2 regions of the Streptomyces sp. NBC_01546 genome follow, and region 1 is predicted to be linked to the other one. Evidence: riboswitches for the same ligand, from Rfam matches in the RefSeq annotation. Region 1 holds a riboswitch; the other holds the start of a gene.
The links. A riboswitch is a leader RNA that binds a small molecule or an ion and turns the genes downstream of it on or off. The one in region 1 is predicted to bind glycine.
Positions count from the first base shown of each region.

Region 2: it holds a riboswitch for glycine, as region 1 does, so the genes downstream of both, gcvT (glycine cleavage system aminomethyltransferase GcvT) here and gcvP (aminomethyl-transferring glycine dehydrogenase) in region 1, are expected to answer to the same signal.

Region 1 is NZ_CP109379.1:6,658,049-6,663,484, forward strand. It holds gene OHA89_RS30575 (DNA polymerase IV) at 1-1,022, shown strand, start outside; gene OHA89_RS30580 (PRC-barrel domain-containing protein) at 1,019-1,384, opposite strand; glycine riboswitch at 1,497-1,595, shown strand; gene gcvP (aminomethyl-transferring glycine dehydrogenase) at 1,792-4,677, shown strand; gene OHA89_RS30590 (DUF5999 family protein) at 4,757-4,963, opposite strand; gene OHA89_RS30595 (hypothetical protein) at 5,236-5,436, opposite strand, start outside.
Region 2 is NZ_CP109379.1:2,827,804-2,833,239, forward strand. It holds gene OHA89_RS12495 (enhanced serine sensitivity protein SseB C-terminal domain-containing protein) at 1-194, opposite strand, end outside; gene OHA89_RS12500 (enhanced serine sensitivity protein SseB) at 248-982, opposite strand; gene OHA89_RS12505 (AAA family ATPase) at 1,178-1,795, opposite strand; glycine riboswitch at 2,019-2,122, shown strand; gene gcvT (glycine cleavage system aminomethyltransferase GcvT) at 2,280-3,395, shown strand; gene gcvH (glycine cleavage system protein GcvH) at 3,485-3,865, shown strand; gene glyA (serine hydroxymethyltransferase) at 3,881-5,137, shown strand; gene OHA89_RS12525 (L-serine ammonia-lyase) at 5,403-5,436, shown strand, end outside.

The sequences.
Region 1 (5,436 bases):
GGGCCGCCACCGGGCTCAGCGGGTCGGTGGGGCTGGCCGGGTCGAAGATGCTGGCCAAGGTGGCCTCCGAAGAGGCCAAGCCGGCCGGGCTGCTGCTGATCGAGCCGGGGACCGAGCGGGAGCTCCTGGCGCCGATGTCGGTACGGACCCTGCCCGGGGTGGGGCCGGCCACCGGCGAGCACCTGCGCCGCGCCGGGATCACCACCGTGGGGGACCTGGCGGAGGCCGGGGAGGACGAGCTGGTGCGGATGCTCGGGCGCTCGCACGGGGTGGGGCTGTACCGGATGGCGCTGGGGATCGACGACCGGCCGGTGGTCGCGGAGCGGGACGCGAAGTCGGTGTCGGTGGAGGACACCTTCGACGTGGACCTGCACGACCGGGTGCGGATCAGGACCGAGGTGCAGCGGCTGGCGGACCGGTGCGTGCAGCGCTTGCGGGGGTCCGGGCACTCGGGGCGCACGATCGTGCTGAAGGTGCGCAGGTACGACTTCTCGACGCTGACGCGGTCCGAGACGCTGCGGGGGCCCACGGACGACCCCGCGGTCGTGCGCGAGGCGGCGGCGCGGCTGCTGGAGGGCGTGGACACCACGGGCGGGGTGCGGCTGCTGGGCGTGGGGGTGACCGGTCTGGCCGACTACACGCAGGAGGACCTGTTCGCCCAGTCGCTGGCCGCTGAGCCTCAGGAGGAGGCGGGGGAGGTCAGGGAGGCCGCTGAGCCTGACGGGGCCGCAGAGCCCGGTGGGGCCCCTGTCGCGGCTCTGGAGGGCCCGGCGGGTGCGGAGGTGCCCGGAGGGCCCGGGGTCGCTCCCGAGCGGCGGTGGACGGCCGGGAGCGACGTACGGCACGCGGTGTACGGGCCCGGGTGGGTGCAGGGCAGCGGGGTCGGGCGGGTGACCGTGCGGTTCGAGCAGCCCGGATCGGAGCCCGGCCGGGTGCGGACCTTCCGGGTGGACGACCCCGAGCTGGAGCCGACCGATCCGCTGCCGTTGGTGGGGGAGGAGCCGCCGGCCGGGACGCCCTAGCCCTCGTCGCCCGCCAGGTGGCCGAAGTCGTGGTGGAAGTCCGTCGGCAGGGTCACGTCGAGGCCGTAGTGGTGGTAGAGCTGCAGCTCCTGTTCGGGGGAGAGGTGGCGGCCGACCCCGAAGTCCGGGGCGTCTTTGATCAGGGAGCGGTCGAAGGGCACCCGCAGGGTGTCGCCGACCATCTCGCTCGGCTCCAGCGGGACGAAGGCGTCCCGGCTGAACAGGCCCGTCCGGACGGCCGCCCATTCCGGGACTCCCGTGGCATCGTCGAGGTAGACCTCGTCGATGGTGCCGATCTTGGTGCCGTTGCGGTCGAACGCCTTGCGGCCGATCAGGCTGCGCGGATCGATGTCGGTCTGCACGGTCCCTCCAAATGGTCGCAACTCCTCCGTAATGACTACAGAAGTGCATTTCGGGAGCTGAGGCCACTCGGGGAGGAGCCAGATCCTCGCTGGTAGGCTGGGTGATGGCTGTCGACCCTGTGCGGGAGAGTCCTCCGAGTGATCTTGACGGAGGCGCCGAAGGAGCAAATCCTCCCCGGAATCTCTCAGGCATACGTACCGCACGGACGAGGCCACTCTGGAAAGCAGGGGCGGGTACCGGGCGCGCAGTGCCGGTTCCCCTCCTCACCGACGGTGAAAGCCGGACCTCGCGGGTGATCCCCGTGCGGCCCGGTGAAACTCTCAGGTTGAGATGACAGAGGGGGAGGCCGTCCGGGTGCCCGCGCCGTGGTGCCCCTCGCAGGTCATACGACCAGGAGGCCTCCGTCATGACCGCCAACCGCATTCCGCTCTCCCAGCTGGAGCGAGGCATCCCCTTCGAGCAGCGCCACATCGGCCCGGATGCCGAGGCGCAGGCGAAGATGCTCGCCCAGGTGGGCTACGGCTCCCTGGACGAACTGACCGCCGCCGCGGTGCCGGATGTCATCAAGACCACCGAAGCGCTGAACCTGCCCGAGGCGCTGACCGAGGCCGAGGTGCTGGCCGAGCTGCGCTCGCTCGCCGACCGCAACCAGGTCCTCTCCTCGATGATCGGGCTCGGCTACTACGGGACCTTCACGCCGCCGGTGATCCTGCGCAACGTGATGGAGAACCCGGCCTGGTACACGGCGTACACGCCGTACCAGCCCGAGATCTCGCAGGGCCGCCTCGAGGCGCTGCTGAACTTCCAGACCGTCGTCGCCGACCTCACCGGGCTGCCGACCTCCGGTGCCTCGCTGCTCGACGAGGGCACCGCGGCCGCCGAGGCCATGTCCCTCGCGCGCCGGGTGGGCAAGGTCAAGGACGGCGTCTTCCTGATCGACGCGGACGCGCTGCCGCAGACCATCGCCGTGATCGAGACCCGCGCCGAGCCCACGGGCGTCGAGGTCGTCGTCGCGGACCTCTCGAACGGCATCCCGGCCGAGATCGCCGAGCGCGGTGTCTTCGGCGTGCTGCTCCAGTACCCGGGCGCCTCCGGTGCCGTACGGGAGATCAAGCCGCTGATCGACCAGGCGCACGAGCTCGGCGCGATCGTCACCGTCTCGGCCGACCTGCTCGCGCTGACCCTGCTGACCTCCCCGGGCGAGCTGGGCGCGGACATCGCCGTCGGCACCACGCAGCGCTTCGGCGTCCCGATGGGCTTCGGCGGACCGCACGCCGGTTACATGGCCGTCCAGGCCAAGCACGCCCGCTCGCTGCCGGGCCGCCTCGTCGGCGTCTCCGTGGACGCGGACGGCAACAAGGCGTACCGCCTGGCGCTGCAGACCCGCGAGCAGCACATCCGCCGCGAGAAGGCCACCAGCAACATCTGCACCGCGCAGGTGCTGCTGGCCGTCATGGCCGCCATGTACGCCGTCTACCACGGCCCGGACGGCCTGCGGACGATCGCCCGCCGCACCCACCGCTACGCCGCTCTGCTCGCCGCGGGCCTGAAGGCCGGCGGGGTCGAGATCGTGCACGGCGCCTACTTCGACACGATCACGGCCCGCGTCCCGGGCCGCGCGGCCGAGGTCGCCGCCGCCGCCCGCGAGGGCGGGGTCAACCTGTACCAGGCCGACGCCGACCTCGTCTCCGTCGCCTGCGACGAGACCACCCTGCGCGCGGACGTCGAGGCCGTCTGGGCCGCCTTCGGTGTCACCGCCGACATCGAGGCGCTCGACGAGACCGCGGCCGACACCCTGCCCGAGGGCCTGCTGCGCTCGGACGACTACCTGACGCACCCGGTCTTCCACCAGCACCGCTCCGAGACCGCGATGCTGCGCTACCTGCGCAAGCTCTCGGACAAGGACTACGCGCTGGACCGCGGCATGATCCCGCTGGGCTCCTGCACCATGAAGCTCAACGCGACCACCGAGATGGAGCCGGTGACCTGGCCCGAGTTCGGCCAGCTGCACCCGTTCGCCCCGGTCGAGCAGGCCGAGGGGTACCTCACGCTCATCACCGAGCTGGAGGAACGTCTCTGCGAGGTCACCGGTTACGACAAGGTCTCCATCCAGCCCAACGCCGGGTCCCAGGGTGAGCTGGCCGGGCTGCTCGCCGTACGCGCCTACCACCGCGCGAACGGCGACGAGCAGCGCACCATCTGCCTCATCCCGTCCTCCGCGCACGGCACCAACGCCGCCAGCGCCGTGATGGCCGGCATGAAGGTCGTCGTCGTCAAGACCGCCGACGACGGCGAGGTGGACGCGGCGGACCTGCGCGCCAAGATCGAGCAGTACCGCGACGAGCTCGCCGTGCTGATGATCACCTACCCCTCCACGCACGGTGTGTTCGAGGAGCACGTCGCCGACATCTGCGCCCAGGTGCACGAGGCCGGCGGCCAGGTCTACGTGGACGGCGCCAACCTCAACGCCCTGGTGGGCCTGGCCAAGCCGGGTCACTTCGGCGGCGACGTCTCGCACCTGAACCTGCACAAGACCTTCTGCATCCCGCACGGCGGCGGCGGCCCGGGCGTCGGCCCGGTCGGTGTCCGGGCGCACCTGGCCCCGTACCTGCCCAACCACCCGCTCCAGCCGACCGCCGGTCCCGAGACGGGCGTCGGCCCGATCTCGGCCGCCCCGTGGGGTTCGGCCGGCATCCTGCCGATCTCCTGGTCGTACGTGCGCCTCATGGGCGGCGAGGGCCTCAAGCGCGCCACCCAGGTGGCCGTGCTCGGCGCCAACTACATCGCCAAGCGCCTGGAGCCGCACTACCCGGTGCTCTACACCGGCCCGGGCAACCTGGTCGCGCACGAGTGCATCATCGACCTGCGTCCGCTGTCGAAGGCGACCGGCGTGAGCGTGGACGACATCGCCAAGCGTCTGATCGACTACGGCTTCCACGCGCCGACCATGTCCTTCCCGGTGGCCGGCACGCTGATGATCGAGCCGACGGAGTCCGAGGACCTCGCCGAGATCGACCGTTTCTGCGACGCGATGATCGCCATCCGCGCCGAGATCGAGCGGGTCGCGGCCGGCGAGTGGCCGGTGGACGACAACCCGCTGGCCAACTCCCCGCACACCGCGGCGGCGCTGGGCGGCGAGTGGAACCACCCGTACACCCGTGACGAGGCCGTCTTCCCGGGCGGGGTCACGGCCGCTGAGAAGTACTGGCCGCCGGTGCGCCGCATCGACGGCGCCTTCGGCGACCGGAACCTGGTGTGCTCCTGCCCGCCGCTGGACGAGTACGACAACTGAGCATGGACAAGGGGCCGGTCCGGGGAGTCATCCCGGGCCGGCCCCTTCGTCGTTGCCGCGGTCGGTGTGCCGCTCGCGTCTAGGCAGCCTTCATCACCTGGGCCGCTGCGAGCGGGCGGTGCGGGGCGATGATCTGGCCGTCAGGCAGCAGCTCACCGGTGTCCTCGAAGAGCAGGACGCCGTTGCACAGCAGGCTCCAGCCCTGTTCCGGGTGGTTGGCCACCGGAAGCGCGGCCTCCCGGTCGGCGGATTCGGCTGACGGGCAGGCTGGCTGGTGCTGGCACATGGATGGGTTCTTTCGCTGCGGTGTGGTCTGCGTGCTACGGCGCGATGCGTCGTTCATGGCCGTCCCCCTGGGTCATCCCCGCACCCGCGGGGAGCGTGTCCTCAGTCTTCCCCCACGACAGCCGCTTCGCAGGTATTTCCCGCAGCTGTCCTCATAGATTGATGACGCATCACTCGTGCGGGCGGTTCAGGCCAACTCCCCTGTCATTTTGGATGGTTCGCCAGTGGCCCGAGCGGGCTAGGCCGAATGGGCAACTCGGGTCACCGGCCAGGTCAGGCCGCAGGGGCGGCCAGCGAGGGCGGGACCGGCGCCGTCGCGGGGGTCAGCCGGTGGGTCAGCACGGGCAGCAGCTCGGAGACCGGATGCGGCCGGTACGCGGCGATGCCGGGCGGGGCCGGGGCCAGCGGCACCAGCAGGTCCTCGCCGGCGGGCAGGCCGGCGGAGGCGTCGGCGCCCACCGCCCCGTGCAGCCA
Region 2 (5,436 bases), 3.8 Mb from region 1:
TAGCCGAGGCTCTCGACCTCCATGCCGCCGTACTGGGCATCGGGGGAACCCGGCTGCCCCTGCCAGAGCAGCATCCACAGCCGGCCCTCGGAAAGGGCATGCAGAAGTGACTCGTAGCTCTCATAGCGCCCGGGAGTCACCTGGCGCAGCATGTGCTCGACCTGCCCGGCCGCGGCCGTGCCTGACGCACTCACCCGGTACCCCTCTTCGTCCGCCCGTCGTCCACGCGTACCCAGCTTAAGCGGCCCTACGGGAGGTAGAAGGGGCGTACGCGCTCACGAATCCAGTCCGTGACCGGGTCCTGGGCGGCGTCCAGGAGGATCAACTGCACGGGCCAGGGCGCCGGGACCCGGGCCAGGGCCCGGCCGAGGGCCTCCATCGGGGCATTCCGCATCTCAGGCTCCCATCCCACCAGGCGGACACCGATGAACAGTTCCGGCTCCCCGCCCTCGACGCTGGCGAGGCAGCGGTAGGCGGCCGTGACCACACCGGCGGTACGGAACTCCTCGGCCGCGGCGGCCAGGAAGTCCACCGGGTCCTCCTGCCAGTCGGGCTCGTAGAGCCGGACCCGACCGCCGGTGGACGGGCCGTCGAGCGGGGTCCGCCCGGTGCGGCACAGCTCCGCGACGGCCTGCGGGGGCAGGGGGACGCCGACGGCGCCCTCGGGGTTGAGGGCGATGCCGAGCTGCGGGGGCAGGCCGCGGGCGAACTCGACGGCGGGGGCCACGGCGAAGTCCATGCCGGGGCCGACGCAGTAGCGGAACTGGGCCTCGGAGCTGTAGACGGGGACGTACGCCGCCCCGCCGATGTCCATGGTGGGCAGGTCGAGGCTCTCGGCGTCCGGGCCGCCGCCGCCGGGCAGGGGCACCCAGACCATGCTGCGTCCGAGCACCTCCAGGATCCGCCCCCCGGCATCCGGCTGCCCGAGCGCCGCCCCGAGCACCTGCTCCAGCTCATTCCCCGGCCAGCCGCCGCCTTGCATGTGCCCCTGCCTCCGTCTTGGGTCCCGCCGATGTCGTGCCCGAGGTTATCGGTGCGGGTCCGCTGCTCGGGCTCCGCCCCAGACCCTCCCCCAGACTCCATCCGGGGGGACCCCCATCTCAAACGCCGGCGGGGCTGGACTTGGCCGGCGTAAGCCTCAAAGCGCACTGCCCGGTCTTGAGCCCGGCAACGGCGATCAGCTGTGGAACGTGATGCGGGCGACGGCGGCAGCCGAGGGACGGTCCAGGAGGGTGACCGAGGCGCAGCCCGCCGGGGGGCGGCCGGCTTCCGCTTCGCGCAGCAGGCGGGTCACCGCACCCCGGTGGCGGGCGAAGGCGTACGCCGTCACCCGGCGCCCCCGCGCCGCCTGGCCGGACAGCGCTTCCTCCGGGCTGCTGTCCAGGAGCAGCAGGTGCAGCGCCCGGCCCCGGCGGCGCGCGGCCGCCGCGAGCAGGCCCCGTACCCAGGCCTGGGTACCGCAGTCGTGGACGACCACCGAGGCTCCGGAGCGCAGGGTCCGCCACAGCCCCCAGTAGTGCGCGGCCCGCACCAGCGGCCGGTACACCCCGTACGGCAGCCCGCCCGGCATCCGCCGCTCCCAGCGCTCTCGCGTGTCCTGGGAGTCGATCGCGCCGCCCTCGCCGGCCGCCCTCTTGATCAGCGTGCTCTTGCCGCCGCCCGGCAGGCCGGACACCACGACGATGTCCCCCTGCGCGAAGCCGAGCCGGCGCGCCCCCCGCGCCCCGGCCCCGCGCAGGTCACGTACCCGGCCGGGGCCGGCGCAGGCACCGCGCTGCGCAGGCACCGCGTCCACGGTCCCCGTAGCCGCCACTACTCCGAATCTCCGCACAGTGTTCGCCTCCCCCGAATCGGGCCACCAGGACCCTTGCCCACTGAGTGTAAAGAGACGGTAATCCGGCAGCCCCGGTTCCGGTCCGCCCTCCCGGTCCCCGTACGAACTTTCGGGGCCCCACACCCGATCACCACGGTGGCGTGCAATGATGTGCGCCATCTGGACCAACTGCATACCGGCCGCTTGAATCCGCGCGGGAGAGTCCCGGCACGCCGCAAGGCCGTGCTCGGGCGCCGAAGGAGCAAGAACCTCCCTTGAATCTCTCAGGCCCCGTACCGCGTGGATGAGGCAGATCTGAAAAGCGAGCTGTTCGACAGCTCCACCCAAGGTGCAAGCCGACGATCCCTGGCAACCGGGGCACTCGCGGCGAACCTCTCAGGTTCCGATGACAGATGGGGAGGACCCTCCTCGTCATGTCATGCCCTGGGACTCGGGAGCCACACCCATGAGCACTGCCCCCCGTCTGACCGCCCTCGATGCGCTGCACCGCTCGCTCGGTGCGACCATGACCGACTTCGCGGGCTGGGACATGCCCCTGCGGTACGGCAGTGAGCGCGACGAGCACAACGCCGTACGCACCAAGGCCGGTCTCTTCGATCTGTCCCACATGGGCGAGATCACCCTGACCGGCCCGGAGGCCGTCAAGGTTCTGGACTACGCGCTGGTCGGCAACATCTCCACCGTCGGCGTCGGCCGTGCCCGCTACACGCACATCTGCCAGGAAGACGGCGGGATCGTCGACGACCTGATCGTCTACCGCCTCGGTGAGACCGAGTTCATGGTCGTCGCCAACGCCTCCAACGCCCAGGTCGTCCTGGACGCCCTGACCGAGCGCGCCGCCGGCTTCGACGCCGAGGTCCGCGACGACCGCGACGCGTACGCGCTGATCGCCGTCCAGGGTCCGGAGTCCCCCGGCATCCTCGCCTCGCTCACCGATGCCGACCTGGACGGGCTCAAGTACTACGCCGGTCTGCCGGGCACGGTGGCCGGGGTCCCCGCGCTGATCGCCCGTACGGGCTACACCGGCGAGGACGGCTTCGAGCTGTTCGTCGCCCCCGAGCACGCCGTGGAGCTGTGGCAGGCGCTGGCCAAGGCGGGCGAGGGCGTCGGCCTGGTCCCGGCCGGTCTGTCCTGCCGCGACACCCTGCGCCTGGAGGCGGGCATGCCGCTGTACGGGCACGAGCTGACCACCTCGCTCACCCCCTTCGACGCGGGGCTGGGCCGGGTCGTGAAGTTCGAGAAGGAGGGGGACTTCGTCGGCCGTGCCGCGCTGGAGGCCGCCGCCGAGCGCGCCGCCTCGAACCCGCCGCGCAAGCTGGTCGGCCTGATCGCCGAGGGCCGCCGCGTCCCGCGCGCCGGTTTCCCCGTCGTGGCGGACGGCCAGGTCATCGGCGAGGTCACCTCGGGCGCCCCGTCGCCGACGCTGGGCAAGCCGATCGCGATGGCGTACGTCGACGCGGCGCACGCCGCGCCCGGCACCTCCGGTGTCGGCGTGGACATTCGCGGTACGCATGAGCCGTACGAGGTCGTGGCCCTGCCGTTCTACAAGCGGCAGAAGTAACCCTCGTAAGCCGTCTCCGCAGTACCGGCCGTCTCAGTACCCAAGACCGCTGTTCGTATCCACTCCCCCGCATCCAGGAGAATCAGGTCATGAGCAACCCCCAGCAGCTGCGTTACAGCAAGGAGCACGAGTGGCTGTCGGACGCCGAGGGCGGCGTCGCGACGGTCGGCATCACGGAGTTCGCGGCCAACGCGCTCGGTGACGTCGTCTACGCCCAGCTCCCCGAGGTAGGCGACACGGTGACCGCGGGTGAGACCTGCGGCGAGCTGGAGTCGACCAAGTCGGTCAGCGACCTGTACTCCCCCGTCTCCGGCGAGGTCGTCGAGTCCAACCAGGACGTCGTGGACGACCCGGCCCTCGTGAACACCGCGCCGTTCGAGGGTGGCTGGCTGTTCAAGGTGCGCGTCGCGGAGGAGCCGGCCGACCTGCTCTCCGCTGACGAGTACGCCAAGCTCACCGCCGGTAACTGACCCCAGGGGATCCTGATGTCCGTACTGAACACCCCTCTCCACGAACTCGACCCCGACGTCGCCGCCGCCGTCGACGCCGAGCTCGTGCGCCAGCAGTCGACCCTGGAAATGATCGCGTCGGAGAACTTCGCTCCGGTCGCCGTCATGGAGGCCCAGGGCTCGGTCCTGACCAACAAGTACGCCGAGGGCTACCCCGGCCGCCGCTACTACGGCGGCTGCGAGCACGTCGACGTGGTCGAGCAGATCGCGATCGACCGCATCAAGGCGCTCTTCGGCGCCGAGGCCGCGAACGTCCAGCCGCACTCGGGTGCGCAGGCGAACGCCGCCGCGATGTTCGCGCTGCTGAAGCCGGGCGACACGATCATGGGTCTGAACCTGGCCCACGGCGGTCACCTGACCCACGGCATGAAGATCAACTTCTCCGGCAAGCTCTACAACGTGGTCCCGTACCACGTCGACGAGACCGGCCGCGTGGACATGGCCGAGGTCGAGCGCCTCGCCAAGGAGTCCCGCCCGCAGCTGATCGTCGCGGGCTGGTCCGCCTACCCGCGCCAGCTGGACTTCGCCGCCTTCCGCCGCATCGCGGACGAGGTCGGCGCGTACCTGATGGTCGACATGGCGCACTTCGCCGGCCTGGTCGCCGCGGGTCTGCACCCGAACCCGGTGCCGCACGCCCACGTCGTCACCACCACCACGCACAAGACCCTCGGCGGTCCGCGCGGCGGTGTGATCCTGTCGACGCAGGAGCTGGCCAAGAAGATCAACTCCGCGGTCTTCCCCGGCCAGCAGGGCGGCCCGCTGGAGCACGTGATCGCCGCCAAGGCGGTCTCCTTCCTCGTCGCCGCCTCGGAGGACTTCAAGGAGCGCCAGGTGCGCACCCTCGAGGGCGCGAAGATCATCGCCGAGCGCCTGGTGCAGCCGGACGTCACCGAGGTCGGCGTCTCCGTCCTCTCCGGCGGTACGGACGTCCACCTGGTCCTGGTCGACCTGCGCAACTCCGAGCTGGACGGCCAGCAGGCCGAGGACCGGCTCCACGAGATCGGCATCACGGTCAACCGGAACGCCATCCCGAACGACCCGCGGCCGCCGATGGTCACCTCGGGTCTGCGGATCGGCACCCCGGCGCTCGCCACCCGCGGTTTCGGCGCCGAGGACTTCAAGGAGGTCGCGGAGATCATCGCGGCCGCGCTGAAGCCGGCGTACGACAGTGAGTCCCTCAAGGCCCGCGTCACCGCGCTCGCCGCGAAGTTCCCGCTGTACCCGTCGCTCTGAGCAACGGCTAGGGGGCCCGGCCTTGTATTGCACAGGGCCGGGCCTTTCTCATGACCGCGCCATCCTCCCCCGGGGACTTCGCCCTGGTGGCAGCCCCGGCGGCGTGTGGGCCGACACCCGCCCGACCCCGTCTCGACCACGCCCCGACCCCGTCCGGCAGACGAGCCGTTCATTTCACCGCGTTAAGCTCGTCTCTCGGACAAAATCCGAACAATCCACCACTCCTGCCCCCTCCCACCCCACGAGCAGACAAGGGAGTCCGCCAGTGGCCATCTCCGTCTTCGATCTCTTCTCCATCG